Regions from separate parts of the Paenibacillus sp. Y568 genome, predicted to be linked through region 2. Evidence: riboswitches for the same ligand, from Rfam matches in the RefSeq annotation. Region 2 holds a riboswitch; the other holds the start of a gene.
The links. Region 2 has a riboswitch for cyclic di-AMP ahead of AC1D7X_RS06245 (alpha/beta fold hydrolase). Riboswitches for the same ligand answer to the same signal wherever they lie in the genome.
Positions count from the first base shown of each region.

Region 1 (16,440 bases), on a different contig from region 2:
CATCCCTCCACACGAGACTTTCAAAAAGTTGTGGAACAAGTTACACGCAAATCGTGGCAAACCTATTTCAATCAATATGTCTATGGCAAGCAAATGACAGACTTCGCCATAGATGACATCACCGTACAGAAAAAGGAGAGTAGTTCAGGAACCATATACGATTCAAATGTGACCGTTAGTCGACAAGATGGTAATTATCCTAATATCCCCATCCTTTTTACATTTGCAGATGGTCATACCCTCAAGAAAGTATGGAAGGGAAATGGAGATATCGCTCAATTTAAGCTCCAATACAAGTCGCCCCTATCCTGGGCCATGATTGATCCTCAATATACACTTGTGTTAGAGAACAAATATATCAACAACTATTTAAAGGCGGATCTCGACGTCAAGAAGGTATCCCGCTGGAATATTAGTGTCACCAAGTTAGTGGAAACACTGCTTGGAAGTCTATCCTGGTGAGGTGAGAGACGGTGAGGAGCAATATCGCCCATGGTTGGAAAAGTCTAAAAAATCAATTCTACGTCGTCATCATTCTATTTCTGTACCACTTGCTATTCGGATACTTTCTATACCGTTTGGTGAATTCGGCGGTAGTACCGCTACTTCAACGCTATCCTGATCCACCCCCCAATGAATTAAGTCAGATCTTATTCTATGTCGAAGGACAGATGGGCCTTGCCCATAGCCACACGGTTCATAACTATCTCTGGATTCTGTTAGGAATGCTACTATTACGAATGGTTCTTACTCCTTTTATTCATTCTGGTATATTTTACGGTCTCCACCAAGAACGTAAGGGAGAAATGGGTGCTTTCTTCTTTCAAGGCATGAAGCGTCATTGGAAACCTGTCATGTTATTCTATTGGATTGAAACAGTATTAGTTCTCATTCCTGCCTATTGGTTAGTACCGAAACTGTATTCCATGGCTATGACCGGACTTATGTCCCCTGGTATATTAACTGAAGCTATCCCCTGGTTAGTTGGGTGGTACATATACGGCTATATCATCCACCAGATTGTATTGTACATGCAATTTGGCTCAACTGGAGATGTCTCTATCTTCTCATCTATATGGATATGTTTACGACATGTCCTGGCCGTGATTGGAATCTCTCTTCTCCTGGGAGGACTAAATCTACTTCTCTTTTGCTTATTCACTGGCTTTTCTCTTTTTTGGACGGGAATACTCGCGCTCATTCTGCAACAAACATATCCAGTAATATCTTGTCTATTTAAAATGTGGAACATCACCTCACAGTATAATTTGTGGGCAACCAAGCTTATAAAAAAATAAATATATATTTGCATATTATATCTTTAGCCCCCTGATACAAGAAGAAACCCACCTTTTTTGGATGAAAAAGGTGGGTTTCTTCTTGTCCTATTGTGTGGTTTAGGTTTGCCAAAGTGTAAAACCTCTGTTAAACTCATTTAGTAACAACTTTGTAATCTTTATTACGACCTCTGAAATTTATCATCGTAGTTTGTCACTTTCAGGTGCACGAAACAGCCAAATTCCTAAGCACCAGGAAACGGGGGAACCATTTTATGGGTGAATTGATCTCGAAACAGAGGGATCATAGGAGACCTTCTACCGAACCCTTAAGCTAACCTCGTAGGCATTGGAAGGGGAACAATGATTTGAAGAAGAATGTAGTCGCTACAGCCTTGAGCGTGGCTCTTGCATTGACGATAGGAACGGGTAGCGTATTTGCCGATTCAAAGATGGACTCCGTGATTGACAATACGATTGGAGTTACATATAAAACGGGTGGAACAACCGCAAATGGATTTGATTGTTCTGGCTTTACTCGTTATGTATTCTTAAAATTAGGCGTGACTTTGCCACGTCAGTCTGTTTCTCAGTACCACACAGGTACCGCTGTATCGAAAAGCCAAATGAGACCTGGCGACCTGGTGTTCTTTAACACTTCAGGAAAAGGTGTATCTCACGTCGGGATATTTGTAGGTAGTGGAAAATTTGCACATGCCTCTTCTTCACATGGGGTAATTGTTAGTTCACTTTCAGAAAGCTACTATTCTAAACGTTATGTTGGCGCAAAAAGAGTAATGAGTACTTCTAAATATCAAGCTGCAGCTTATAACTAAATATAATGTGCTAAATTATTAGGACCCTTAGATGAGCTGAAGTCTCTCTAAGGGTTTCTTATATACTAAGACGTACGAAGTCAGAAAAAGTTGACGATTAACCAAAATGTTTTTTTATAGTTAAGAGTCAGTTTAATTTCCAACACATAATCCCCGCCCATTAAATACCATAATTAAACAATTAAGGACACGTATTCTAGTAATCTACCTTTATTTTGTAAAATGTTAGATAAATTCCATCAAAGTTTACAGAAACAATTGCCAAACTCCCATTCCTTTGTTACAATAAATCCAGTAAGTTTTTAGTAACAACTTTGTAATAAGTTTTGTAATCATTTAATGTTAATTATATCTGCCGAATTCCCAATTATGGGAAGTGGGGGAACCAGTCTTGGGTGAATTGATCTTGCAGCAGAGGGATCATAGGGAACCTTCAACCGAATCCTTAAGCTAACCTCGCAGGCACCGGAAGGAGTTAACTTTTTTGAAGAAGAAATTAACAACTACAGTATTAGGATTAACATTATTATTTTCAATTGGAACTGGTAGCGCTTTCGCGGATTCTACACTAGATGAGGCTATCAAACCAACAATTGGTTCTGCATATAAGGGCGGCGGAGTTAACACTAATGGATTCGACTGTTCTGGATTCACATTGTACATATTCAATAAACTAGGTATTGATTTACCTCACCAATCCGGATCTCAATTCAGTATGGGAACTGCCGTTAGTCGTAGCGATTTAAGAGAAGGCGATTTAGTTTTCTTTAATACAAGTGGCAAAGGTGTTTCACACGTTGGAATCTATGTTGGTAATGGTAAGTTTGCACATGCCTCTTCATCCAATGGTGTTATCATTAACTCACTCAGTGAATCCTATTATGTCAACCGCTATGTTGGTGCCAAAAGAATTATGAGTAATACTACGTATGAGTCTGTTGCTACAGACAAATAGTTTTTCTACAACCCGACCTGTGGATGAGATCCTTAATCTCAACTACAGGTTTTTTTATTTGTCACATTTGTACCTAACTCTCAACTGACTAAACTACTAACATGTCATCATATATTTATTCATATACTTATGATAAGTTGCCCATACTCTTCATTAACCACCCTGCTGATAAGTAAACAGTTATTACGTACAGCATTGTACATATTTATTATGAACTCCTTCATTTCATTCAAAGAAAGGAACAATCAATATGACTAACTCACCATTTATCATAACTTCTATGACCACTGAACATGCTCGTGCTATATCTGAATGGGTTTACCCACCTCCCTACAGTATTTATGGATGGATGCCCTGGAATCAGATGGAGGAGCTTCATATTGAGTTTGGAGATCCAATGCTTCGGAAGGAGCAATATGCCTCTATCATCAACTTGAATGGAGAGTTATGTGGTTTCACTCAATTCTTCCCACTAGAAGGGGTGACAAGGCTTGGTATTGGCTTACATCCTAAATTATGTGGACAGGGAATGGGAAACTTGGTTGTTCAATCTATTGTGCATGAGGCGCAACGACGGAAACCTCAAGATGAAATTGACTTAGAAGTTTTAACTTGGAATATACGTGCTATTAAGGCATACCAAAAGGCAGGGTTTGAAATTACAGACACATATGAACGCATGACTCCAGATGGGAGCAAACCATTTTATTGCATGGTTTATAGTAATACCTGCGATAACCATGATAAATAGCACATATTCTACTGATTATCGCAACAAATATTGGAATTTAATTCTCTTTTTTGACACAAATGCTTCCAGTTCCGCTATAATATAATCATCAGCTTAATAGCTTACATAGAAAGGACGAAAAAGATGCAAAAGTATATCATGAGCGGTTTCTTTTTTACTGCCTGTGTTGTAGCCATTGTACTTATGTTTACACTTCCTGGTAAAGAGCAAGTAGCAGAGGAAGCGAAACCTAGCATGCCTGAAGTTGTATTAGATGCTACTGTAGCCGAGTCTACTATTAAAGCAAATTGCATAAGTTGCCACGGGGATCAACTGCAAGGTGGGGTAGGTCCAAACTTACAGAAGATTGGTAGCACCATGTCAGCTGAAGAGACATATGCTCTTGTAAGTAAAGGGAAAGGCATGATGCCTTCTTTTAAAGGAAAACTAGAAAATGAAGAAATCGCCAACGTGGCCCAGTTCTTAGCTCAAAAAAAATAACCATATCTAATAAAAACAGGTATCCACCTATTGGCGGATACCTGTTTCTTTTCAAGAATCACTTCTGATCTCTATCTCTTCATTTGTGCTTCATCATTTCTGCTTCACGTTCTCTTTCACTCGCACACATTTTCTCGTATGCCTCATTGTACTGGCGAGCTTCTTTCATATCAATAGCGGTAAGATATCCTTCATCCCAAGAGGTAAGACGGAGAATTACAGTTTTGTAGTTAATGGTGATTAGAGGATGATGGTTAAAGGCTTCCGAAATAGTAGCTACTTCGTCAACGAAGGAAATTCCTTTCATAAAACTAGAAAATATATATTTACGTTCTATAAAGCGCTCCTCGACCAATTTCCACCCCTTAAGCAGATTCATATGTGCATCTAATTGTTCTTTTGTATATGTCACTCTTTAGGCTGCCTCCTTTCTAAACCACAATCTATTCCCCGGGTTCACCAAGAATACTTATTACCCTCTTATTCATCTGAACAATTCATATAACCTCTTATCATTGTATTCTCACAATATATTTTCATGCGCAACATTTCTCTTATTAGATTAATGCTACATAAGCAAGTTCTGTATCGCCAATTAACACATTAATTCGGTGAGTATCCTGATCATGAATGACAATCCCACTTCCAACTGTAATGACAGGTTCTGTACCTAGCCCATAAAATAAATCCTCAGCTAATGCCTCCATCACCTCATGTTTATCCTCTTCAGGTAACTGTGCCCATTCATCTGCCTCCATCTCGAAAAATAGAAAGCTATCTTCAATCTGGCCTACAGCTACCGTTAACTCTTTTAGAATTTCATCATACTCGCGACCATGTTTCACACCCAATTTATACCCCTCCATTAGTCTATTTAACAATACTTTTACAATTCATTTCATTATACAGTAAAAAAGCCCTTAAATAAAAAGCCCATTATGACGATAAATAATATAATGCGTCTCTTGTGCGACAGTCCATCATTATTATTTTTCAAATGGCAGCATGAAAGGATTCAATTCAATTTCTCATGGATGAGGTGTACAATGGAAATTTCAACGATTATTGGTTTAATTCTAGGTATTGTCTCAGTACTTGTAGGTATGGCGCTCAAAGGAACACCACTGGCAAGCCTTTTAGTACCCGCTGCTTATATCATTATTTTGGGAGGTACGGCAGCTACCCTCTTTATTGGTTTTCCCATGTCAGAGCTCAAAAAAATCCCAAAACTAATTAAAATTGTTTTTGTAAAACAGCAACTCATGGATCGAAAAAAAATGATTACACTCTTTATGGAATGGGCTTCTATAACAAGACGTGAGGGACTACTTGCATTAGAAACAAAGGTTGAAGAAATTGACGATGATTTCTTACGCAATGGTATGCGAATGATCATCGACGGAAACGACCAAGAATTTGTTCGTGATGTATTAATGGAAGATGTCAATGCAACCGAGGATCGTCACAAAGCTGGAGCCCTCATTTTCTCCCAAGCCGGTATGTACGCTCCTTCTCTAGGGGTATTGGGTGCTGTTATTGGTCTTATTGCCGCTTTGACTCAAATGGAAGATATGGTGAAACTTGCAGAGGCTATTGGAGCCGCCTTTCTTGCAACGATGCTTGGTATTTTCTCTGGATATGTTTTGTTTCATCCAATTTCTAACAAGCTTAAACGTTTATCAAAAACTGAAGTGGAACTTAGACTTATGATGATCGAAGGTCTGTTATCTATTCAATCTGGTGTATCAACCATCGCTATTAACCAGAAACTGTCCGTCTTCTTAACCCCTTCTGAACGTGCAGAGATCAGACAGAAGGAGGGTGACTCAGGTGAACAATAGGACTAGACGTGAAGAGCACGAGGAACATGCTAACGAGACATGGTTACTCCCTTATGCAGACCTTCTTACTCTACTTCTAGCTCTCTTTATTGTTCTGTATTCCATGAGTGCAGTTGATGCCAAGAAGTTCGAAGAGATGAGTGATGCCTTCAATTCTATCTTCACTTCTGGAAGTGGTGTGCTAGACTATGAATCGCCTACCCCCACTCAAGAAGATTCATTAAGTAAGATAACTACCAAGAACAATGACGATCTTACTTCTAAAAAGGATACTCTGAAGGAACAGCAAGCACTGCTTAGAAAGCAAGAACAGATCGATTTAGAAAAATTAAAAAATCAAATTGATCAATATATTCAGAACAGTGGACTTACAAGCCAGCTTGAAACCAAGCTTAACCAGTCCCAGTTAATGATCACTATTAGTGACTCAGCATTATTTCCATCTGGTAAAGCTACGGTCAAACCAGAATCCAAGCAATTAGCTGCAGCCATATCAAATATGTTACAAAACTTCCCTGACTATGATATTGTCGTCTCAGGGCATACAGATAATGTTCCGATCTATAACACAGATTATGAATCCAACTGGGATCTAAGTTCTGATCGAGCATTACAATTCATGAAAATACTTCTATTGAACAGTAATCTCGATCCTAAAAAGTTCACTCCTGTTGGTTATGGTGAATACCATCCAATCGTAGATAACAATAATAATGTGAATCGAGCTAAGAATCGTCGAGTTGAGGTATCTCTCATACGGAAGTACCAAGACCTCGAGAAAGTATTGAGTGTTACAGACGTTAAAGATTAATAATAAGAAAAACGCCTATATCAATAGGCGTTTTTTCTTTGTCTACAAAGATGATACAGATAGCTTGATCGTCTTCTGTAACCATCCTGTATATTATGCATGGTTTACTCTAATGTGTAATTCAACAAGTTCCCAAGGACCTGCTTCTCTTCCGTTGTTAGATCCCACCACGTTCCCACTTTGTGATCTCGAAGCTGTATATTCATAATTCGGACACGTTGAAGATCGGTAACCTCGTATCCAAATGCCTGACACATCCGGCGAATTTGTCGATTCTTACCTTCTGTTAAAATAATGCGGAATTTCCTCTCAGCTAATTTAGTTAACTCACAGGGGCGTGTCATTTCACCAAGGATCTTCACACCTGACGCCATCCCTTTTACAAAGGAGTCCGTTACAGGGCGATCTACACTCACTAAGTATTCCTTCTCATGTTTACCCTCAGCTCGTAAAATTCTATTTACGATATCTCCATCATTCGTTAGAAGAATTAAACCTTCAGAATCCTTATCCAATCTTCCTATAGGGAAAATACGCTCTGAATGACCAACGAAATCTACAATATTCCCTTGAATATGTAACTCTGTCGTACATGTTATACCAATGGGTTTATTTAAGGCAATATAGACATGCTTCTTTTTCGAAGCCAAAGGCTCCCCATTAATTCGTACGTCATCACCTTCCTCAGCTTGACTGCCGAGTACTGCTAACTCTCCGTTTATTGTTACTTCACCGTTCTCTACCTTTTTATCCGCTTCTCTACGAGAACAGAAGCCTGTCTCGCTGATGAATTTATTAATCCTCACTTACTACTCACCTCTATGTTTAGTTATTCGCATCGTTAATCTGTGTGGATATCGGGAGGAGTATTTTAATCAGAGTTCCTTTATCAACTTTACTCTCTACCTCAAGAATCCCTTTGTGTCCTTGGATAATTCTTTGACTTATCATGAGCCCGAGTCCTGTCCCACTTTCTTTGTTGGAAAAGAAGGGTTCTCCAAGTTTCGATAACATTTCCTCAGGAATGCCTACACCTTGATCCTGAATAGATATTTGGACATAATTTGAGTCTGAAATCGACAAGTGAATGGTAATGACTCCCCCTAATGGCATAGCCTCCATTGCATTTTTAAGGACATTAATAAAGACCTGCTTTAATTGATTCTCCTCACAATGAACTCTAACCTCAACTTCAGGAAAATCATACTTGAACTCAGTATCACACAAATGAGCCTGACTATCCAATAAGGATACCACATCTTCTAATATCAACCGAATATCTTTTTCCTGGTATAATACAGCCTGAGGTTTAGCCAGAATTAGAAACTCACTAACTATAAGGTTTATACGATCTATTTCGGAAAGCATAATATCTATATGGCGTTCATTCAGTTTCTTATTTTCCTTTTGAAGCTGCATAAATCCGCGAAGTGTCGTCAATGGGTTACGAATCTCGTGTGCCACACCCGCAGCGAGTTCGCCAACCGTAGTCAGCTTCTCAGAACGTCGCAATAATTCCTCCATCCGATTACGTTCTGTCATATCCCGTGAGACACTGATTAAGGAGACAATATGGCCATCTTTGTCCCGAACGGTTGACGTGTTTATGCTGACCTCCACCATAGATCCGCCTTTCCTTACATGGACAGTCTCCATCGGTTGTGGATGTTTACCATTTAAGATTTGTTGAATTCTCTCTAACTCTTCGAACTCTAAGTGGTTGGGTATAATGTTTAGCTTCCGTCCTATTACCTCATCATTTCTCCAACCGTACAGCTCTTCAAATGCCTTATTTACTTCAATAATATTTCTATATATATCTACCACATATATGGCGTCTGCCGTTTGATTGATGACCGATTCTAAGTGCTCTTTTACAGAACTCTTCTCTTCTATGGTCTTCTTTAATTGGTTCGTATTATAGTTCATACTGTATGCCAATGCACTAATTCGAGTAGATAGGAGACCTAACTCATCTGTTGAATGTACGGCTAAATATGTATTAAAGTTGCCATTCTCAACATCAATCAATTTTTGAAGAATTAATTGAATGGGTCTAACCATATATCTAGCTAATAAATAAGAACCTACTATGCTCATAATAAATAAAACTAAAGAAATATAAATTTGATTGACTGCCCGTTCCTTTGCATCAAAAAATATGGACACCTTATCCATAACAATACTAATGACATATGCAGATTCATCATGCCTGATCGTAGGTATAAAACTTTTTAAAACTTGAGTACCATGAATAGTCTCCTCAAGTAAAACACGTTTACCATTAGTCATGACTTCTATAATGGCTTCCCTATCATGATCTATATTACTGTAGTCATAGGTACCAAAACGAATAGGTCGATTGCTAAGTTTAAAAATTTGGCTACTGGAATTAGCCGTTAGTCTACTACTACCAAATGTTAAAGGATTAATCCCTGTGATCTCTAATACCTGCTTATTATTTTTTAAAGTATCTGCTATGGTATCCTCCAAACTCACCATTTGCTCCGACTTGTTGGTAAGAGTATTATACATATAGGTATTTATGATATAATTTCGTTTACCGTCATAATAACATCCCGATTTATGCATGTTGTAGGGATATGAAGTAGAGTATTCAAAGGGCCCTGCTAAGAAATGATCGAAGTTGATCTGCTCAGAAGAGACTTCCTCTATATGATCGAACAATTGGAAAAGAGACCTCTTCCCGTACCCTAGACCTACACTAGATTGTCCCACTTCTGTGGAATCAGATGATTTCGTAACAATGACATCGTCACTCGTCCGAGATAGTAAAGAAATGCGTGATAAACCCATGTCCTTGCTAAGTTTAGTCAGTTGCTCATTAGTAATATTAGTGATCTCAGCATCTAACTCATTAGAGACTCTGATTGAGCTAAGCCGGAGGTACTCTTCCAACTTTTGTTCTACATGATCAGCGCTTTCTTGACTTTGTTCCATTGCAATTGCAATTTCCTCAGCAATCGACATCATCTCTGCCTCAGTATCTTTTTGAAGCTTATTCGTATTCATATGATAAGTTAATGCGATATTCAAAACTAAAATCATCAGAATGGCACTAGATATAACTACGGTTAATTTTATTTTAATAGACAAGAAACAATTCACCTCTTGGCATTGGCAACAAGGGGTCTTGGTGATCAATGTAATATTTGCCCTATTCTACATATAATACCGCTATCCCATGATTTTGAAAAGCATTGATAAGAGTCGCAGCTTCTACAACAGATAGAATTGGCTACACTATTCATAAAAGCCAAATAGTTTATCCACATACCAACAGTTTTATATTTATTATGTGTATAACTTTGTTGATATATTTTAAGTTATGCACAATGTTGTGCACATCATGTTAACAACCGAATATTTGTTCGTCAGAAACCGTCATTTTTTACGTTAGGAGGCTACTATATAATGAGTTATCCACAAAATACCCCCATATGGAATTCATCTATGGATCAGACCGTACATGAATATTGGATGCAACAAGCTATTCTTTTAGCAAAAGAGGCCGAAGTTCTCGGTGAGGTTCCCATTGGAGCTATCATTGTTCGGGGTGATGAAGTTGTAGGACGCGGATATAATTTAAGAGAACAAACCTTGGATCCAACTGCACATGCAGAAATGATTGCCATCCGCGATGCTAGCCAATACCTTGATGCCTGGCGCCTTCTAGAATGCAGATTATATGTAACACTTGAACCTTGCCCTATGTGTGCAGGAGCGATCGTGCAGTCCCGCATACCCCAGGTGATATATGGTACAACCGATCCTAAAGCAGGCTGTGCAGGTACATTAATGAATCTCCTGCAAGAACCCCGCTTTAATCATAGAACAGAGGTCATTCCAGATGTGATGCAGAAAGAATGTGCACAATTACTAACCGAATTTTTCCGCAGACTACGCAACAAATAACTTATATACAATATAATTGGAGGCATTTTTTCTGTGAACGTTACCTTTCATGAACCGATTACTGGTATCTTTATTCGTCCCTTACAGTTAAATGATAGTATGTCCTTATTAAATCTACGACTACGTACAAGAACGATTTATGCAGCCTTTGAACCTCGTCAATATGACGACTTCTATACCCATTATGAACAACAACAAGTTATATTACGCCGAACGCAAGATGCAGAGAATGATCATGCCTATATGTTCGGTATCTTTAATCGGAATAAGGACCTCATTGGGCAAATAACCCTCTCTAATATAGTTCGTGGTGTAGGTCAGTTCGCTGATATTGGTTATTTCATTGATCCTGAGGAGAAGAATAAAGGTTATATGACCGCAGCATTAAAATTGACTCTCCAATATGCCTTTCAGAGTTTGGGGCTTCATCGCATCCAGGCAGCTATTCTAACTCATAACCAGCCTTCCCGTCGTGTATTAGAGAAATCTGGATTTCAACCAGAAGGCATAGCTCGTAAACTTGTAAAAATAAATGATCAATGGCAGGATCATCAGACATTTGCTATTCTTGTAGATGAGTTTAACCCTTCTTGAGACATTAGATAAATGTAGGACTAATAAATTACAATTCAGTTTTAAACACAAAGATACCCGCACATCATGATGTGCGGGTATCTTCTATTAAGAAACTAATTAATTTCCCATTTCCTGTTGAAACTGTTCCATTGTGAGGACGTCGTCGCCAGCAGGAATACCAATTTTAAATGTTTGCTTCTCATTGATCTTACTGTACTGAGATGAACCCTTCATTGCAATTTTCACATCTTGTTTTGTTTCCGCATCATTCACTTCGATATTCATTACGAAATCTTGATATGTTGGGAAATCTTTTTTATCAACTGCTGTATTCATATGAAAAGCATTAATCTTCAATTGAGACTTTAATTCTTCAAGACTTTTATTAAATTCATCTTTATTAGTAGAATTCAATTGATCCTTCGCTTCTTGGATGTCTTCAGTAGTCAATCCAAGAGTCTCACGGTACTCATCTTTACTAATGATATTAAGAATATTAGGCATTACTTTATCAACTAAGATGGTGATTGCCTCTTTTACATTATCATTTGTAACAGCAAATTGAGCAACCTGTTTAGCTTCTACACCTTCAGGAAGGTTAGCATCTTTAACTTTAATATCTTTGAAATATTTAGCTTCATCATATTCAGCAAAGAGTGCATTAGATAATTCATTCGTTAATTTTTGTGTTTTTTCAGGGTTGAATGTATCTAGATTAAAGCTAGTTCCTTCTTCTGCTGCAATCTCTTTTAGATCTACTTCAACATATTTATTTACAACGTTCTCAGGAATCGGAAGGAAAGGAATACTTGGTACTTTAATATAAAGTTTTTCCTTAGTCATTACCATTGGAATAGTAAAAGTCATTGCCATATCACCTTTTAGATTTAACCCCATGGTTAACTCTGTTTGCATCGGATCCGCTTGGTATACTCCATCAACTGTTAATTCAGCATTCTTGAGCATACTCATCACTGCACCCATACTAGCATCGTCTACTAAATCTGGTGCTGTGATATTCAATTCTTCGATAACTACCTTACTCGTCATTTCATAAGAATTCATCTTCATAGCATTCCCCACAGAGCTTTGCATTGCCTCTTTCGGGTTCTGCTTACTGTTACAGCCAGATAACACGACTGTCATTGCTAAGAGCAACGTCAGCACGATTGCTGCAAATTTCTTATTCATTTAGTTCTCCCCCTTCAGTCTGTAACTATAGTCACTTTATTAATCATAACCTAATTTTCTGACGCGCGAAACAGTTTGTCGAAAATAATTTACCGAAATATTATATTTTTTTCTTATATTTTCATAATATAATACTTTATTTGAACCTCTCCCATAATAACGTAAATAACACCTTAGTAAAGAACTAAGGTGTCTCTCAGTTTTCTATTCATTTGTCCCTTATCGGTCAACCCTGTTTGTTCAAGTGATCTACATGGTTGCGGTTCTTTACTTTCTTGGACCCAGAAAGTGGCTCTTGCATTGAGTTTGAGTCATTCTCATTTCGATGCTGGCGCTTCTCCTGTGCTTCAGGAACAGGAATTGTTTTTGGTTTACTCATCGTGTTCACCCCGTTTCTAAGATACCCCTTATCTTAAGAAGGGTCTGTTACATCATGTAATGATTGAGCACATTCATGAATATGACGTGTATAATCTCCAGCTAAGCTCTGAATAACTTCGGTATGCTCATCTACAGAGCGACCGTCTCGTTCGACATCCACTAATTCGACCCCAACCTCACGTGGATCCTTATAGGTACATTGGAAGTCGAAGGAATAAGCTTGTCTTCCAGCCGTACCTATATGGATCCTAATGCTGTTAGAATCGCTCTCATCAGCCATTACAGTTGTTTGGTCAGATGGATGAAGAACAGTAGGTAATTTAGACTGCCATGCATTTACAAGCTGATTCTGATTCAATTGAAATTGTTGGTCCATGAAGAACACCTCCCCTTCCTTATAAGTTGTGATAAGGGGCATTTTTTTATACAAAAAAACCATTCTCATTTACTGAGAATGGTTAGTAATTTAATAATAATGGCGGAGAGGGTGGGATTCGAACCCACGTGGAGTTGCCCCCTAACGGTTTTCAAGACCGCCCCGTTATGACCGCTTCGGTACCTCTCCAAACAGTTACTCAGTTGTTTTTGATAGATAATTAATCTCTAACAACAAAAACTATCTTATCACAACTGAATAACATAATGCAAGCTTTTTTTTAGAATAATTATTTTTTCGGTGAAATGACTTTAATGTTTCCCATATAAGGTTGAAGAACCTCAGGAATCAGAACACTGCCATCTTCTTGTTGATAGTTCTCAAGAATCGCAGCAAACGTACGCCCAACGGCTAGTGCAGAACCATTCAAAGTATGAACGAATTCTGGCTTAGACTTCGCTTCCTGACGGAATCGAATGTTAGCACGACGTGCTTGGAAGTCCTCTGTATTCGAGCAAGAGGATATCTCACGATACATATCGCTCTCAGGAAGCCACACTTCTAGATCATAGGTCTTTGCAGCTGAGAACCCCATATCCCCTGTACTTAGAGCTAATACTCGATAAGGTAGCTTAAGAAGCTGTAGTACTTGTTCTGCATCGGCAGTCATTTTCTCCAATTCTTCATAGGAGGAATCCGGATGAACTACTTTCACAAGTTCAACCTTATTGAATTGGTGCTGACGAATAAGCCCACGAGTGTCTCTACCTGCAGATCCAGCTTCAGAACGGAAACATGAACTATAGGCAACAAAACACTTAGGCAAATCCTCCAATGTAAGGATCTCATCACGATAATAGTTGGTCACTGGCACTTCCGCGGTCGGAATCAAATAATAGTCCGTATCTCGAAGTTTGAACAAGTCCTCTTCAAACTTCGGAAGTTGCCCCGTGCCGCGTAAGCTGTCGCCATTTACGATATACGGTGGAAGTATTTCTTCATAACCGTGTTTGTCACTGTGTAAATCCATCATAAAGCTGATTAGAGCCCGTTCTAGACGTGCTCCCAACCCTTTGTAGAAGGTAAAGCGAGACCCCGTAACCTTAGCTGCTGCTTCGAAATCAAGAATGCCTAGATCTTGTGCGATATCCCAATGTGCTTTAGGTGTAAAATTAAAAGCTGTAGGTTCTGCCCAACGACGTACTTCTACATTGTCAGCTTCTGATTTACCCAGCGGTACCGATTCATGAGGAATATTAGGGATCGCCATTGTTAAATCAGCGATACTCACTTCTAATTCTCTCACTTCTTCATCAAGGCCTTTAATCTGATCAGATACTTCACGCATTTCTAAAATTAAAGATTCTGCATCTTCACCATTCTTCTTGCGTTTAGCCACCTCACCTGATACCGTGTTTCTACGACTCTTCAGAGTTTCACTCTCTAGTAACAGTTCTCTACGGCGTCCATCTAGTCTAGGGAAATCAGCAATCAAATCGAGGGACTTACCTCGTTTCTTTAATGCTTCTTCCACCTTAGCATAATCACCGCGCAATATTTTTACATCTAACACAGGAATACCCTCCTCAAGAAAAACAACCTCAACCCCTTGGTCAAATAAATGATTCCCCCAAGCATCCACATCGTAAACGGAGCCTCTTCCCGGAAAAAATTTATCTGTTCATCAGCCATATCCAACAAGGAATTACAACTGAATCCATAAAGGTCAAGGTGTTCTTATTAACATTCTGTAATTTAACTGATACTACACTGACTTGCTCTAATCATATCCACAAAGTATTGATGTAGACGATAGTCATCCGTCAATTCTGGATGATACGAAGACACCAACAGATGTCCTTGTCTTGCTGTAACGATCTCATCTTGATATGTGGAGAGAACTTCAACGTGATCGCCTACACTCGTAATGAGCGGCGCTCTAATGAACACTGCTCTAACAAGTTCATCGATACCCTTCACACTCAAGTCTGTCTCAAAGCTCTCACGCTGACGCCCAAAGGCATTTCGCGCGACTGTAATATCCATCAACTCTAGATGTGCCTCATCTTGGCCTTCAATTCTCTGAGCAAGCAATATAAGGCCTGCACATGTTCCAAATATAGGCTTACCAGCTGCTGAGAACTCGCGAATAGCTTCAATAAAACCATAATTACGCATGAGTTTACCGATCGTCGTACTCTCACCACCAGGAATGATTAGCCCCTGAACATCTGCTAGTTCCTCAACTCTTTTCACTGATAATCCTACAGCACCTGCAAGTTCAATGCTACGAATATGCTCTTTGACAGCTCCCTGTAATGCTAATACTCCAACCTTCATAACAAGACCTTCTCTCTTACCAGCCGCGGTCTTGCATGCGCTCAGAAGGTTGTAAAGACGAAATCTCAATGCCTTTCATTGCAGCGCCCAGATTTTTAGATACTTCTGCAATTAATTTATAATCTTGGAAGTGGGTTGTGGCTTCCACGATTGCACGTGCGAATTTCTCCGGATTCTCCGACTTAAAAATACCGGAACCTACAAATACGCCATCCGCACCTAAGTGCATCATCAAAGCGGCATCTGCTGGAGTTGCAACACCACCTGCTGCAAAGTTAACAACAGGTAATTTGCCTAACTGTTGAACTTCTAGCAACAAGTTATGGGCAACACCCAAATTTTTTGCTTCAGCATACAGCTCGTCCTTCGACATATTCTGTACTTTACGAATTTGACCATTAATATGACGCATGTGACGTACAGCTTCAACAATGTTGCCTGTTCCTGGCTCACCCTTGGTACGAATCATCGAGGCACCTTCACCAATACGACGTAGGGCTTCCCCAAGATCTTTTGCACCACATACAAAGGGAACCGTGAAATCCCACTTATCAATATGGAATACCTCATCTGCTGGAGTTAGTACTTCACTTTCATCAAGGTAGTCCACTCCAAGAGACTCTAACACTTTTGCTTCTACGAAATGACCGATGCGTGCCTTCGCCATCACTGGAATGGATACGACCTTC
Region 1 covers NZ_JCAIUM010000028.1:26,884-43,323, forward strand. The annotation lists gene AC1D7X_RS24310 (M1 family metallopeptidase) at 1-462, shown strand, start outside; gene AC1D7X_RS24315 (hypothetical protein) at 474-1,298, shown strand; cyclic di-AMP (ydaO/yuaA leader) riboswitch at 1,503-1,641, shown strand; gene AC1D7X_RS24320 (C40 family peptidase) at 1,646-2,113, shown strand; cyclic di-AMP (ydaO/yuaA leader) riboswitch at 2,457-2,593, shown strand; gene AC1D7X_RS24325 (C40 family peptidase) at 2,598-3,068, shown strand; gene AC1D7X_RS24330 (GNAT family N-acetyltransferase) at 3,319-3,819, shown strand; gene AC1D7X_RS24335 (c-type cytochrome) at 3,943-4,299, shown strand; gene AC1D7X_RS24340 (4a-hydroxytetrahydrobiopterin dehydratase) at 4,379-4,711, opposite strand; gene AC1D7X_RS24345 (hypothetical protein) at 4,857-5,150, opposite strand; gene motA (flagellar motor stator protein MotA) at 5,346-6,140, shown strand; gene motB (flagellar motor protein MotB) at 6,130-6,951, shown strand; gene rluF (23S rRNA pseudouridine(2604) synthase RluF) at 7,056-7,757, opposite strand; gene AC1D7X_RS24365 (PAS domain S-box protein) at 7,777-10,068, opposite strand; gene tadA (tRNA adenosine(34) deaminase TadA) at 10,387-10,887, shown strand; gene AC1D7X_RS24375 (GNAT family N-acetyltransferase) at 10,921-11,481, shown strand; gene AC1D7X_RS24380 (DUF6612 family protein) at 11,581-12,654, opposite strand; gene AC1D7X_RS24385 (small acid-soluble spore protein P) at 12,881-13,033, opposite strand; gene AC1D7X_RS24390 (hypothetical protein) at 13,067-13,411, opposite strand; tRNA gene AC1D7X_RS24395 (tRNA-Ser) at 13,512-13,600, opposite strand; gene serS (serine--tRNA ligase) at 13,701-14,984, opposite strand; gene pdxT (pyridoxal 5'-phosphate synthase glutaminase subunit PdxT) at 15,167-15,751, opposite strand; gene pdxS (pyridoxal 5'-phosphate synthase lyase subunit PdxS) at 15,768-16,440, opposite strand, start outside.
Region 1: another riboswitch for cyclic di-AMP. It lies ahead of AC1D7X_RS24325 (C40 family peptidase); the one in region 2 lies ahead of AC1D7X_RS06245 (alpha/beta fold hydrolase).

Region 2 (16,440 bases):
GTGGTGGACGCTTCTTAATCCTTTGCCTGAGAATTCGAAAGGATCAAGTCTTGGCAAAATGGGATATATTTTTTTGAATATGGTATTATTAACTCCAGCGTGCGGATTAATTATTTTTGCATCATCACCAATGTATGCGACTTACAGTGATCCAAACATCTGGGCCAAAGCGATGGGGTATTGTATTAGTGGGGATCCCACGTTACTTCTGAGTAATTTCGGAGGGCCGACGTTCTTTAGTCTAATGTCTCCACTTGTTGATCAACAGGTAGGGGGTATACTGATGAAGTTCATTCAGGAGATTATCTTCGCCTCGATGTTAGCTTATGTATTCTATGGTTGGTATAAGAGAGAGAATCAAGAAGATGATTTGGAAGCTGATGAGCTCAGTGATCAATCCTTGAATCGTGCGTAAATAAGCTATTTAAATAACTTAGTATCGCTTTCGAAGTAAGTTTTTCCGAAGCTATACACGAAGTAATGCTAAAAAACTTTTAGTAACGCTTCCGATGCTAGTTTTTTAACGAAGTATTTCAAGAAGCGCTGCTATTTAAAAAACTTTTAGGAGGATATACATGGATTTGTATTTCATACTGCCAACAATCAGTACATCGTTCATAGTCATTAGTGCAGTGTTAGTGGCTATTGGTTGGATCCTTATTATTAAGGGTAAGAGGGAAGCGCATAAGAAAGTGATGATTAGCGGAGCTATAGCGGCGTTGATATTCTTCATCATTTACACATCACGTACCATATTCGTGGGTAATACCGCGTGGGGTGGTCCTGATGATCTTGAAATTTATTATCGTGTATTCTTGATATTCCATATTACCCTGGCAACGGTTGCTGCGGTATTTGGGATTACAACACTTACGCTTGGGTTTAAAGCAAAGTATGCGAAGCATCGTAAATGGGGGAAGGTAACATCCATCATGTGGTTCTTCACAGCGATTACAGGTGTTGCGGTATACACGCTTCTATATCTTCTATATCCAGGTGGACATACGAAACCGATGTTAGATGCTATATTTGGAATGTAGTAACCAAGCGGATTCAAGATCATAGTAACGCAGCAAAGAGATCTGTCAGTTTAACTGAAGATCTCTTTTTTTATGGAAAAAAGTTCAAAATTTATCTTGACGGAAGATTGAGCACACATTATACTGTGTATAAAGATATATACAGTATACACAGAGACATCAGCCATATTGAATTGACCATAATAATGGGAAATGACAATATTCAAAGTGAGGCGGAACGATATGAATATGTTAATAAGAGATGCTTGGGTTATTTTCAAAAGGGATTTAAAAATTGAGAAGTATATACTATTGGTCTCTGTATTATTCATGGGGTATTTGGGGGTAATGGTCGGCGTCCCTATTGAAGATCAGCTGGGAGACCCGAATGAATTATCTCCAGTAAGTGATATCTTCCTGTTAACATTTATGCCGATGTTAGGTTTTTATTTCTCGAAGAAGTCTTTTAAATACCTAACAGAGGACTCTTACACAAAAATGTTGATCTATCTACGTAGCTTGCCGATTCCCCCTAAAGTGATCATGGGCTACAGACACCTTCAAATGTTAATGGCATTTATCATTAATGGTGTGATCTTATTCAGTGTTATGTATGGTATGAGCCATCAGTTGAGATTGGAAATGTCTATAGGTACTTACATATGCTTCGCGTTAACGTGGATTGGATATGCACTGGCTATAACAGGGATATATATTTATTTAGAATTTATGTATAGTGGTACACGATATTTTTGGATGACCATGATGCTCATGGGTACCGCTATTATTGCTGGAATAGTCATTAGGTTACTAGATGGCAATCTGTTGTTATATACCGTTAAAGCAAGCCAAGAGAGGGGGATTCTATCGCCAGTTATGTGGGGTACATTAGGTATTGGAATTCTCTGTTTGTTTGTATTAGGCAAGTTCACACTGAGTAAATTACAAAACAGAGATCTTCTATAATTCAAATCACAAGATAAGTCAGGAATGAGGTGTGAAAGGTGTGGATTCCAATTCAAATTGACGAGAATAGTGCTGAGCCGCTGTATTATCAAATAGAGACTCAACTAAGATCGCTTATCATAAATGGGCAAATCGAGGAAAATACACTTTTACCATCAATCAGGGAATTTGCTAATGGATTGAATTGCAGTGTTATTACGGTTCGGAGAGTCTATCAGGATTTAGAAAATGAAGGTCTGCTCAGAACGAAACAAGGAACAGGAACTTTCGTTGCAAAGGTTGGAGAGTCTAAACGGGAATCTTTTAAACGTGAATCTGTCGAGGATGCTTTAGGCAAGGCTGTAGACACTGGGATTTCGATTCAGTGTAGTGAAGAAGAGATCAAGAGGCTGTTTCTAGATATCGTAACGCGTAAATATCATCCCAAGAATGGGAAGGAGTAATCGTTATATGGAGCAGATGGTCGTTAATATGGTGGGTGTTAAGAAGAAACGACGGAACAAAGTAATAGGACCTCTTGATCTGTCTATCCCACAAGGATATGTCGTTGTCATCGTGGGAGAGAATGGATCTGGCAAAAGTACATTGATGAATATGCTAATGCAGACGGTCATACCAGACGAAGGGGATATCACTTGGTTCGGTCAGTCCTATCCTAAGGGTATTCCACCAGAGGTTAAGCAACAGATCGGGTATGTCTCGGAGAAATCTAACATCGAAGAGGATCATATGACTGCCGAGGAAATTGCTAAATTTCGCTCTTATTGGTATCCGAATTGGGACGACAAGCTGTTCCAGAGGTTAATGAAGGCTTTTAACATTCCTACTAATACGAAGTTAAATAAGATGTCCAAGGGAGAACGAAGAAAGTTAGAAATTACGGTAGCACTGGCACCACGCCCAAAATTGCTTTTGTTAGATGAACCTTCTTCTGGACTTGATCCTTTTGCTTGGAAGAGAATGATTGAAGAGCTTCATGATTATATGGAACAAGGAGATTCTACGATCCTGATGTCTACTCATATTGTAGATGAGATTAAGAGACTTGCTGATTTCATTATACTTGTACATCATGGTCGAATCCTCGGTATGGTTGAGAAAGATAGTCTATTGGATAATTGGAAAGAAGTATGGGTTAAAAGTGATCGTTCAATTCTAGAAGATTTACCTGCAATCGTGTATGCGCAACAGGAGTCTGCGGGTGTGTTACGAATGATTACTACAGAGTGTAAGCAATTAGAGAATCTCTTACATGCCTCAGGCATACAACTAATGAAGACACGAGGGTTGGAGCTTGATGAAATATTAAGTCTATGGATTCAAAGAGATGAGGCTGCCGCAGCGCAGTCGGAGGGGGGAGAATAATATGGAATCTTTAAAGTTGGAGAAGGTAGTTAAGCAATTTGGAGATAAGACCGCAGTTAATGAACTGTCTCTACAAGTGGAGCAGGGGGAGATTTACGGACTCCTTGGGGCAAATGGTGCAGGTAAAACAACGACTATGCGTATGGTATTGGGGCTAATATATCCCGATGGAGGAAGTATACGTTACAATGGTAAACCACATAATGATGAACTTCGGAGAATCATGGGTTATTTGCCTGAAGAGCGAGGTCTGTATCCGAAGATAAAAGTGAGTGATCAGCTTAGCTACTTGGCTCAACTTCGTGGTATGTCGCATAAGGATGCGGATAAGAGCCTTCGCTATTGGTTAGAACGATTCGAGGTTCCTGAGTATTACGATAAACGGATTGAAGAATTATCTAAAGGGAATCAGCAAAAGATTGGGTTCATCGCAGCTGTCGTGCATAAACCTCAGATTCTCATTCTGGATGAGGCATTCAGTGGGTTAGACCCTGTAAATGTAGAGCTATTGAAATCAACCGTTAAGGAATTGCGTGATCAAGGGACAAGTATTCTATTCTCTACCCATCGTATGGAACACGTTGAAGAACTATGCAGACATATAACAATCATGCATCGCTCCAATCCCATTGTTCAGGGGAGTATCAAAGAAATCAAAGGAAGATATCCACGTGAACAAGTTGCGCTGGGAACGACAAGTGAAGTCACTGGATTAGCAGATATCCTAGGTGTAAGTAAAGTGACTGTTCAGGAGCAAGGTGGTTACCTAATCTCCATTACAGAATTATCAGCCGCTCAACGGATCTTACAGACAGCCATGCAGCAAAGTGTTGTAGAGAAGTTCGAGATCAAGGAACCCACACTTAATCAAATCTTTATAAAAGAGGTAGGTGAGTCTCATGAATAAAATGAGTACTGTTATTGGGTTTACTTTTCGCAATAAAGTGAAGACGAAGGCCTTTCTCATAACAACTTTAGTGTTAGCTATTATCATGTCTATTGCTATCAATATCCCTTATTTCATTCAGTTATTTACGGGGGAAGATTTAAAGTCAGGGGAAACGAAGGTAGGTCTCGTATATGCTCAACAGGCAGAAGTAGCTGGAGAACTAGATACGTACTGGAAGGCACAGAACAGTGATGAATTCTCCTTCGTGAAGTATGATACAGCAGATATAGGTGTCTTAAAGAAAGATATGGAAGAGGGCAAAATTGACGGCTATCTACAGTTCTCGGGAGATCAGTCAACGTTATTCCCTGCTGTTATCTATTCTTCTGACGAAGATGATGGATTGGATCCTGTCGTTCAGGCAGATCTTACAGGTGCATTGCAGGCGGTTAAGACACAGTATATCGTGAAGGATTCTCTTACAGCAGAACAAATCGCGGAGCTAAAAACACCTGTGCAGTTTAACACTGAGAACGTAGATCCAAATCACGATAGTGAAGCCGGAACAGAAGCCAGTGCAGAGAAAGATTTCAATCCTATGAATTTCGCTGTAGTCTACATCCTGATCATTCTCTTCTTCTTTACTTCTATGACAACAGGTAACATGATCGCGTCTGAAGTTACAACAGAGAAGAGTTCACGGATCATGGAAATTCTCATTACGAGTGTATCGCCATTAACTCAAATGTTCGGAAAGGTTATTGCCATGTTCTTAGTTGGCCTAACTCAGATCGCTATATTTGTCCTAGTAATCCTAGGGAATCTATTCATGCCACAGAACAAGGAATTACTAGCAGATTTCAATATTGATTTATCGCAAGTCAGTACGGATGTTCTGGTCTATGGATTCATCTTCTATGTCTTGGGATACTTCCTGTATGCAGTATTATTTGCAGCGATTGGCTCGATCGTGAGCCGTACAGAAGACTTAGGTCAGGCAGTCATGCCAATTACGATGTTATCGCTTGCGGCCTTTTACATTGGAACTTTCAGTATAAATGCCCCTGATTCGACCTTGATGAAAGTTGCTTCATTCATACCATTTATATCGCCAACGACCATGATTGTAAGGATTGGTCTAGGAGAAATAGCGGTATGGCAAATATGGGTATCTATACTCATTCTTATGGTTTCCATTTTGGCCTTCGGTTGGTTATCTGCCAAAATCTATCGTACAGGTGTACTTATGTATGGTAAACGTCCGACGATGAAAGAGCTTCGTAAAGCGATGAAGGCTTATAAGATTTAGTCTGAGACAAATATTTAAAACCTTGATGACCAGATGCCTTGGTCTATCAAGGTTTTTTTGTTGGATGGTTATTTAGTGTGGTTACGAGATTAAAAGTACATCTCAGAGCACCATTTGATTTTTGTTTGTCTATTCTTTTCATATATTTTAAGTATTTGATTTAGAACAAAAATCCTTTGAACGATATCCTCAGTAAAAAGGTTTAACTGCCGTTTAAAGTGATCTATTTCACTTTGATAAGGAGTAGGAACCTTTTCATTGTCCTCATATATTTTGAGAAGTTGAAAGTGTAGGTTATATATATCCTCATAAGTCATTGTTAGATTCCCCCTAATGATTAGCGAATAATACTAGTATAACCAATGAGTGATTTGGTCAGACGTGTCCTATTAATGCTCGTTATTTACCATCTTTATAGGTATATCAAGGCTTTTTTTACTCCATTTCTTTATTTGGATTATTTCTGGAACATTTTTAAAATTATTTGTAAGATTATCACATTACATGCGTCTTATTGGTAGGAGGTGGGAGAGTGACAGAGCTTGAGGAGATATATAATAAATATTTTAAGGATGTGTACTTATTTGTATATAGTTTATCTAGAGATAAACATATCGCTGAAGATGTAACATCAGATACATTTTTGAAGGCAATAAAATCAATTGATAGTTTCAAGGGAAATTGTGATATTCGGGTGTGGTTATGTCAAATAGCGAAAAATACATATATATCATATTTGCGAAAAAATAAAAAAACGGTCAATTTTGATACAGTACCTGAACAGAAAAATGATATTGATGTGGAGAAAATATTATATTCATCTGAGGAGGCAACTAAACTTGATGAGATTCTCCACGGCCTTTCTGAACCGTATAAGGAAGTTTTTACACTGCGTATCTTTGGAGAGTTAAGCTTTAAGCAGATTGCTAACTTATTTGGCAAAACAGATAATTGGGCTTGTGTTACTTTCCATAGGGCAAAAAATAAAATTAGAGAGGAAATGAGGGATTATTGATGAAAATAACATGTAATATTATTAGAGATATTTTACCTTTATATATAGAGAATATAGCTAGTGATGACTCATGCGCTATGCTTGAAGAACATATTGATCAGTGTGAGGAGTGTAGGAATTGTCTTGATGAGATGAAGGCCTTTTATAAACTACCTGCAGATATTGATACTTCTCCGTTATTAAAGATAAAATCTACATTACGCAAGAAAAAAATTCAGACAGCCATATTTTCAATAATGCTTACGGTTGTAATTGGTGTTATAGCAATTGCTTTCTTGACTGCACCAGAGTACATTCCGTTTAGTAAGGAAAGTGTATCAATAAATGAAATGGATAATGGATCTGTACTTGCTATATTTGAGGATACAGTGTCTGGATATGATATTAATAGATATCCTACAGAGGACAATACAGGGTATGTTTATCATATAACGACATGGGATAGCATATGGAACAGGAATATTAATAAATCTCGTATAAATAATACTATTTTAAATCCGAATGATGAAAATGTAGCTGCTGTATATTATAACCTAACAGATGGAAATGAAGATATTTTGGTATATGGTAAAGATATCAATCCAAGTGGAGGAATAGTTACCTTACCAAGATTATTCTTATCATATTATTCGCTTATTGCCATGAGTTTAACTGTCATTTGTGGATTAATTATGGCTCTGTTCCGTAGCCATAAAAGGGTGATTAATTTGACCATGAAAATGTTGTTTTTGCCGGTATCCTATCTTTTAGGGCAGTTAATTATTAGAGGATTTTCTACGTCGTCATATACTGCGACACGAGATTTGTATGCCATATTATTAATTGGGTTTCCTTTGTATATTGCTTTTCTTGCGGTTATATCTTTAATAAGAGAGTACAAAATGAAAAAGATATGAGTATAGCTCACTCACTTTACAGCCTTCATCTGAAACGATATAATTCGATGTAATTGGATACTTGTTCAACTGGAGGAGCCTGTCAACCGCGGGCTCCTTTTGCATTTTTTTAAGATATATAGTTAAATGATGATGATTGCCTTGGAACAAGAAAAGGAACAACGAAGTCATTAATGAATACATTATTATTCTGCAAAAATTATATCGCTGAGTTCCCATTAGGGAGCGGGGGAACCAACTGTGAAGATGTAATGTGTGATCGTCTCTTCACTTGGGGTGAATCTCGAAATATTCGAGTAGGGTTACTCTTTGAGCCCGAATCCGTCAGCTAACCTCGTAAGCGTACGGAGAGAAGGAACGTTGAAATTATGCCCCAGATTCTATTGAATGGCACTTCTTTATATTATGAGATACATGGAAATGGTGTACCCATAGTCTTTGTTCATGATCATCTGTCCTCACACCATATGTTTGATCCGCAAGTGGAATACTTTAGTACAAGAGCAAGGGTGATCGTACTAGATTTGAGGGGAAATGGTCAGTCGGGAAAAGTGGATGTTGAAGTTAATCGGATTATTGACACACAATGTGAAGATTTGAGAGAGTTACTAGATATACTAGGCGTTTCGAAGGTGACACTCGTCGGTTGTTCTAGTGGGGGGGTCCTAGCTGGGAGGTTTGCTGATCTCTATCCGGAACGGGTGAGAGCTCTAGTGCTAGTGGATAGCTACTTATCTGGCAAGACGAATAAGCTATGGGAGGTATTTGAGACCTTCAGTTGGCTATCGTATTATTTACCAGCGGAGTTGTTGCTGCGTACACTTAAACTGACCTACCATCATTGGACACCTGCTTATAGGATTATGCGAGAAGACCTACTGAACAAGCGACCAACAGAATTAATCAAACAGCGCATGGCTTTACGACAGATCGATTTGTGTCGTCAATCAGCCCGATATCAGGTGCCTATATTATGCGTGGCTGGCAGTCAGAATGAATGGGGTCTAAAGCATATGAAGAACATAGAAGCTGCGTTTCCCTATGCACAACTCCAGATTGTAGATGATGCCATTTACCCAAGTAATCTATGTCAGCCTCAATTATTTAACCGACTACTCTTGAATTTTTTAATAGATCAACATGTTGTATAGAAGTGTAGATGTTAAAATAAAAGTAATGATTGAAATTATAGAGATGGTGGAGTGATTTTTTTGGAAATAAAAATAGATGACCTAAATGGGCCTTAGTGTTGGATTTCAATATTGTGAACCATTTGCAAATTACGTGGAAGACCCATACAGTGTATTTATGACAAAAGAATTATGAAATTATTATTAATATTGGAGGCATTACAATGAGTCAACGCTATCGAATTACAAGATCACTTCAGGAGAATGGCATTTCAGAACAGACCATATCCTTACACGAGTGTAAACAGTATTTTGCGTCTAAACCGGATTTTGAATATACCCCTGTGTTTACCGTGACAGGAGCTACAAGCATGTCCATTGAAGGGGATTTCTTCATGTGGAGCTACAATGATACTAAGATCCCATTCAGACACTATCAGGGAGATATATATGTTTCCGGCACGAATGAAGCAGTGATTCCCATCATGACGGAAGTTGCAAGCGAATTAAGAGCAGATGTGTTGGGGGAGTAATCTATTTCATTGAAAGACTTTAAATATAGAAGAGGAGCTTACTTCAGCGGAGTAGCTCCTCTTTGTCTTTGTTTATTGATAGGAATAACCACACAACGGTACTCAACGTGTTACAAAATAATTGCAAAATACATAACGAATGGGCTCATCATCAATGGTGTTTACCGATAAAAGATATGTTTGATTTACTTGCGAAGAAGAGAACATTACTATTTAAGCGGCCTTTGTCCACGGTTTGAGAAGAGTGATTGAATACTTCTATCATTAGTTTATTATTGTCGTCGTCTGTGGGATGAGTAGAAAATATCACATTTGTAGGTACGATCAAGTCGTTAAAGGATTCATTTATATTTTGCATTTCATCAATGGGTGTAAGCCTTTCTGAGCTAAGGATTCTTGGATCCGTTAGCTGAACAACGTTTGTTGTTTGGTTATAACTAACTTTAATTCCAAACACTTCGGAGATAAATCGTGCGGGTACCATAAGTGTATCGTCTATGATTACGCTTACCGTATCCAGCTGTTTCGGTTCTCCATCACCATCCCGGCGCTAACGGAATGCAACCCGAAAGTTGAAAATGCACAAATTGAAACGCTAAGTAAAGAGAAATAACGTAGTAACTTCACCTCTTTGACCCTCTTTTCTAATGGGGTTTGGTCAGGTGTCTTCGTTGTAGTTCGTTAATTTTCATGTCGCCTGTAAGTAATAAGACTTTAAAACCAATAAAAGGTTACCTAATTAAAAAGAAGTGACCTCTCTGATATAACGAAAGGCCACCTTTATGTTGATTACTCTGTTTCTAGCTTCTCCAAGAGTCTCTGAAGAGTCACATAGGCTTGTTCATGCGTAATTTGCTGGGAAGGCCCAAACAGTTGATTACTTAGTCCACTCATGAGTCCTAGATTTACGGCTTTATAGACATTCTCTTTGGCCCATGCGCTGATCTTTGCATCATCTTTAAAAGGGTTAGCTACCGCAAGAGTCGCCTTATTAGACTGTTTGATCTTGTTGACTTGTTCATAAATCGTAACTAAGATGGTTGCGGCTTCTTGTCGGGTTAACGTTTTTTGAGGAGAGAAGGTATTTGACGATGTCCCTTTGATTAGGCCTAATTGGTAGGCATAAGCGATTTGTTGTTCTTGTACATCTTTAAAGGGATTGTTTACCGTTCCAGTTTGTTTCCCTAGCACATGCTCGTATACTTTTAACCCGGCTACTGTGAAGGTCTGTCTAGTAATAGGTTGTTGATAATTTCTGTCGTAACGACTGTCGATAATCCCATTGTTCTTAGCTTTCGTGTAATCACTTATCGCCCATGCACTGACTTGCTCCGTAGTGGTTACTTCCTTTATATCATGTACATTTTTGAAAAATGTGGTTTCATAGGAAAGGCTGGTTTCTTGCCCAGAAATATTGTAAATTCCTCGAATATCTACTTTGAACCGATCGTCTTCTTTCCAATCTTTAATATCATTAGGTCTAAAAATAATGCAGTAGGGTATGCCGTAACCTGACGTTTCGACATTAAAGTATTTACCGTTTGTATCGTTATCACTAGAACTGAAATTCCAAGTCTTATTGTCTGAGATTCTTGTGAGAACGACACGGACATTTTTTGTACGCTTATTATCATATTTAGATACATTTAGAGATACGGACCATGGATCCTTGGTAGCAAATACGTCATCTGGGAAGTAGCCAGCAGAAGGCCAACTAATATAATCATAGGTGACTTGATCCTTCGCGCGTGTTTGATCAAAAGCATACATGGAACTAAAAGGCGACTTAGTTTTCTCATCTTTAAATACATAACCGAACATGGTTGTTGTCATAGAAGGATTGATTACCCATCTTCGATGCCCTACGCGATTAATGTTACTTGCTGAATTATCTGACATATAACCGAACAGGACAGTATCATATAATGAAAGACGTCCGTAAGATAGATTACTAGAGCCAGCACCTTTGTAGCCAGCATTAAATAGAGATTGAGTCATACCCTTGGGTTGGGAAGGGGTATGACTCAATCCTCCATTGAGGGCATTTACAAGAGCAGCGGCTTGTTCTTGTTGCTCTAAGCTCCAATTCGGCACAATATCGTCTGGAACTCCTGCTAAATACCTAGCCCAATTCACCGCGTGGATGCCATCTAATATAATATCTTTTTTCAATTTCCCCTCTGCGTAAGGAGCGGTATATTTAGGAAGATTCTCAAATATCGCGTTCGAATTCATATAAGCTGAACTTTGTTTAAGCGGCAAATATTGTTGATACTTCTGAATAATGGTTTCTTTCGTTCTTTGCGTGACACTTTGCTGCACATCTTGCCCATGAACGGTCTCATACTTCATCGTAGAAATCATAAGACCTAAGAACAAAAACGTAAGTATTCTTGATGTTGGTTTCAATTCGTTACCCCTTTTCGTTATCTGTTTCAAATATTGGATATGGTTTTATATCGGTAAAAATTATATTTAAATTAACCTTTGTTCAGTGGACCAAAGATAATCAATAACTTCCACAAAAAAATATTTTCCTAAAATATAACTTTTCATACATCTTATCCATCTAATCTTATAAAGGATAAAAAAAGGGGAGGAACATTCGTGTGCAAATGGAACTAGAGGTAAAGAAAGCCCAGCGCGGAGATAAAGAGGCCTTTATCCGATTATTTAGAAGTATAGAACTAGACCTGTATGGATTGGCTAAGTCCATTGTCAAACGGGATGAGGACTGTGCTGATGTATTTCAGGAGACTACATTGAAGGCATACAAGGCGCTATCCACCCTCAAACAGCCTAAGTTTTTCAAAACATGGGTCATTCGAATTCTGATTAACGAATGCAACCAGTTACTCCGGAAGCAGGAATTAACTGTGGCAGATCCTCAAGAAGTATCTTACTTACCTCCGAGGTACTTCGAGAACTATGATAAGGTCGACCTTCAGGTGGCAGTTGATCACCTGGACGCATCGCTACGAATTGTTATTACCTTGTATTATTATCAGGACATGCCGATTAAGCAAATCGCAAGTATTCTGGAGATTTCCGAAGGTGCCATAAAAACGCGTCTTCATCGAGCACGAGGTATTTTAGCGGAATGGTATCAAAATTCCCTTGAAAGGAAGATGATCTGTGAGCCCATTTAATCTGGATATGGAATTGAAAAGGGGAAATAGGGAGATGCCTCAACAACTCCCTGATCTCATACGAATACGGCAGGATGAAATATACGCATCGTTAGACGATATACCGTTACATACCGTTATGAAGTCAGGTAAACAAAAGGTAGTTCGTAGCACACTTCTTGTTATTTCAGCGGCATTAATTATGGGCATTTGCGTTATTGGAAGTGGATTTGTATCTCCTGCTATGGCAGATTCTCTGAAACAAATACCACTGGTAAGCGGCATATTCAAGCTAGCAGGGGATTTGGGACTGCAAGCCGCCGAGGAAAAGGGTCTGGTCACAAAAGTTAATCTCAGTGATACACATGATGGTGTGACCTTAAGCGTACCTCAAGTGATGTATGATGGAAATCGCGTATCCATTGCTGTTCAACGGGAGGCACAAGGCATAACTAGCTATCTTATAGGAAACTATGTTACTCCAGAGGATATCGTTATCTTTGAGCCTGAAGGCACAAAGGGCACATTGAAAGACACTAACATATCCATAGACGGAAAGACTTATGGTAGTGGATTTAATATGAAAGGCGGCGCTGATCATAATTCTGTTATTATTGATTTTTTATCAAACCAAGGTCCAGATTATTCGCCCCTCCCATCTGAATTTGAATTAACACTAGAGATAACGTTGGAAGGGATTAATACACCGTATATCATTAATATTCCCGTGAAGAATACGTTGAAGAACAGTATCGTGTTGACACCAGATGTGACTAAATCACATGACTATGTAACCATAACTCTGAAAAAGGTGGAACTTAGTCCTGTGGCAACAAGATTAGCATTTGTTCTAGATGGCACTTCTCGAAAAATACCTAAAAAATATACGTATGTTGGTTCCAGCATGTTGTCATTGAGCTACGATGTATATGATGATCAAGGAAATGAATTAAAAGAATTAAGTGGTCAAGGCGGTTACGCATATACAGATCTCTTATATGAGCCGTTAAGCACAACTTCTACCTTTTTCACAATTAAGCCATATACAAACGTATACAAGGATAAAAATGCCGGTGAATTCTTGCTAGATAAGGAGGGTTGGCCAATTAAGGAGTATGTCAAAGAATTAGAAATGAAAATTTATATTGTAGAATGATCAAAGACATCATTATGTTTCATCGGGTCATGATACTAGAATAAACAAAGGCTTCGTAGCGTACTCAAGCTCACGAAGTCTTTGCTTTTGTACTTATTTATTTCCATATAAGATATTCATATTATAGATAACTCTACCATATTGAGGTAGTATGAGAGGGGCAGATACGAAGTATCTAGTAAGAGTAAGTCTATTTTATTTTTCATAGAAAAGGAGACATATAATGAAAGGAATGGCTCAACTATTATTGTGCTCGGCTATTGCTATGAGCGGTATGGCTGCTATGAATTCAACTGTAAGTGAGGCGGCAGCTGCGACTCCTAAGGTTAGTATTATGTTAGACGGATATCCACTTCCATTTCCTGTACAGCCAGCGGTTATCAAGGGGACGACAATGGTGCCTTTTCGGGCTATATCTGAAGCGCTAGGTGTTACAGTGGGATGGAATCAAGCTAAACAGGAGATTACAGCGACTAAGCCAGATGCAGAGGGCACCAAACAAGTCGTACTGACAATGGGAAGCAAGAATGCGAGCGTCAATGGTCAGGTTGTGAAGTTGATAGCTTCTCCACAGACGATCAGCGGAAGTACAATGATTCCATTAAGCTTCTTCAGTAGTCAGTTTGGTGCGATTGTTGCATGGGATCAGGCGACGAAGACGGTATCTATTACATCACCGAAAGAAGATATATATACGATGGGATTTTATGCATTATCCTCTTTTGACGAGCGGTCGATGGTTTCTTCTTTCGATTCTGTTGCATTTGGATGGAGCAGAATTGACAAAGATGGACTGTTTACAACAGAGGGTAAGGAATATAGATGGCCTCAGGCCGCAGGGGCGGTAACACCTGAATCTATTATCCAAGAAACGGACCAGCAGGGGACAACACCATATTTGATGGTTTACTCCGTTGATGGTGGGTTGGAACTTACCAAAAACTTAGAAGACATGGCACTTCAGAATCAGACGATTACGGGTATTGTAGATACCGCCTCTCAGAAGGGGTTTAAAGGAGTAGTCCTTGATTTAGAGGGATTAGGTTGGAGTGGAGATAAAGCGAAAGCACGTGCAGACTACAATGCATTTATTAAGAAGCTAGCCGCGAAGACTTCTCAAGCGGGTCTTAAATTGAGTATTGTCCTTCATCCATTAAATAGTTCTTATACGGGATATGATTATAAAACGCTCAGTAGTCTTGCGGATGACCTGATCATTATGGGATATGCCTTTGAAGATGAGAAAAGTCCAGAGCCACTTGGGAAAGTAGATGAAGCCATTACTTTAGCTTTAAAAGAAGTGGATAAGGACAAGCTGATTCTAGGCATATCTTTAGGTAGTGAGAACGCGCAATCCGTTAATGCCAAGATTGGACTCGCTAAGCGGTATGATCTCAAGGGAATTGCAATCTGGCGGATTGGCATTATAGGACAAGCTGCTTGGAATGAAATGAAGACATCCGTGGAGTTGTAGTGGATTGGTGTGAAGATTATAAGTAGATAAAATAAAAAGTCCCGATAGATCACATCCGATCTAACGGGACTTTATTGTATTGTTGAGATGATTTCCTTGTTAGAGAGGAATTTATTGGGGTCTTATTTGTACGGAAATATATTAATAATGGGTACTTTTTGTTTACAAATAAACCCATTCTACAGTATAAAAACATAACAATACCTACATTTTTTACCATCTTATTCCGATATGAATATATATATATTTCATTCATTCAGGATGAATTATCGTAGATTCTGTAGAGAGAGGGAGTAGAAAAGGTTATGTTTAAAGTTGTGGAAACCGAATTGGATTTAGCTCGCTTTAATAGTATTTGGACTACCGTTTGGCTTGAGAAGGGGTTTGAGCTTGAGTTCTCCGAGCAGGTGCTAGAAAGATTTGTGGTTATTTCGAAGGAAGGGAACTATGTGGGTACGTCGGAAATTAAACCTTATAATATCCGCGAAGGTATAATCAATCAGTCTGCACCTTTTGCCGATCATCCGAAAATTAGTCAGGCAGAAGAGGGTACCGTGGCTGAAATTGATAAGATTGCGGTGCTTAATCAATATCGAGGACATTTTATTGATGATCTTCTAGCAGGTTCTGTTCTTTATGGCGAGAGAAAGAAAATAAAATATTATGTGGCGATGATGGAGCCTATATTTTTGCGAGCCCTCCGTATTTCGTTCCAAGTACCCTTCGAGAAGGTTGGAGATAAAGTATTTTATAAGGGTGATTATGTTGTCCCCGTTATTATCGATATAGAGGAGATGTACACTAATAAAGAAGAGTATTCATGGATTAAAAATTATTCACAGAGATTGGAGGATATGCGGCTAACAACTAGATAAGTTAATTTAACATTAAGCTGAAGGTAGGGATATTTTATGGAAAGAGTGATCATTTCAGAACTTGATAAACGTAATCGCTTGTTTATTAAAATTTTATGGGGAATGTTAGCGCTTGGTATCGTGACGGATCTCGCAATCGGGCTTGATATTCAAATGATTCTAATGCTTGCAGTTTTGGGGGGAGTTGCCTGTGCTGGGGCAACTTTTTTGACCTATCGTCAAATTGGGGCATCATACATAAAATATTTTGTAGCGAGTATAATCACCTTAATCGTACTCTTTTTAATTATCTCAGATCCCAATCCTATTATTAGTACATATTTCTTAGTCTATGTTAATTTAGCAATGATGACGTTATATCAAGATCATAAGCCAATTATCTTCACGGGTATTCTAGGTGCAGCTGTAAGTACATATCTCTTCTTAGAACCTTCATTACGAGAGCAGTTGTTTCCAGGTGAATCCTTAGTCTATATCTATTTGTATCTTGCTTTTGCTACGGCGGCTCTTGCCTTCTCAGCTAAATTCAGTCAAAAGTTGCAACGTCAGGTGCTCAAAGAACAAGAGGATACGCTTGTAGCTAAGAATACGGCGGATGCGTTACTTGATAAGCTAAAAGGTTCTATCCTAATGTTGAATGAGTTCAGTGAGAGACAACAAGAGAACGTTCGTGTTACAGGGGATA
Region 2 covers NZ_JCAIUM010000003.1:234,286-250,725, forward strand. The annotation lists gene ctaG (cytochrome c oxidase assembly factor CtaG) at 1-415, shown strand, start outside; gene AC1D7X_RS06205 (DUF420 domain-containing protein) at 576-1,040, shown strand; gene AC1D7X_RS06210 (hypothetical protein) at 1,263-1,985, shown strand; gene AC1D7X_RS06215 (GntR family transcriptional regulator) at 2,024-2,428, shown strand; gene AC1D7X_RS06220 (ABC transporter ATP-binding protein) at 2,436-3,350, shown strand; gene AC1D7X_RS06225 (ABC transporter ATP-binding protein) at 3,352-4,257, shown strand; gene AC1D7X_RS06230 (ABC transporter permease) at 4,250-5,548, shown strand; gene AC1D7X_RS06235 (RNA polymerase sigma factor) at 6,081-6,563, shown strand; gene AC1D7X_RS06240 (zf-HC2 domain-containing protein) at 6,563-7,459, shown strand; cyclic di-AMP (ydaO/yuaA leader) riboswitch at 7,655-7,816, shown strand; gene AC1D7X_RS06245 (alpha/beta fold hydrolase) at 7,828-8,610, shown strand; partial or broken gene AC1D7X_RS06250 (GNAT family N-acetyltransferase) at 8,705-8,785, shown strand; gene AC1D7X_RS06255 (hypothetical protein) at 8,814-9,122, shown strand; partial or broken gene AC1D7X_RS06260 (stalk domain-containing protein) at 9,274-9,648, opposite strand; gene AC1D7X_RS06265 (S-layer homology domain-containing protein) at 9,912-11,531, opposite strand; gene AC1D7X_RS06270 (sigma-70 family RNA polymerase sigma factor) at 11,738-12,271, shown strand; gene AC1D7X_RS06275 (DUF4179 domain-containing protein) at 12,306-13,406, shown strand; gene AC1D7X_RS06280 (stalk domain-containing protein) at 13,630-14,880, shown strand; gene AC1D7X_RS06285 (GNAT family N-acetyltransferase) at 15,186-15,755, shown strand; gene AC1D7X_RS06290 (methyl-accepting chemotaxis protein) at 15,792-16,440, shown strand, end outside.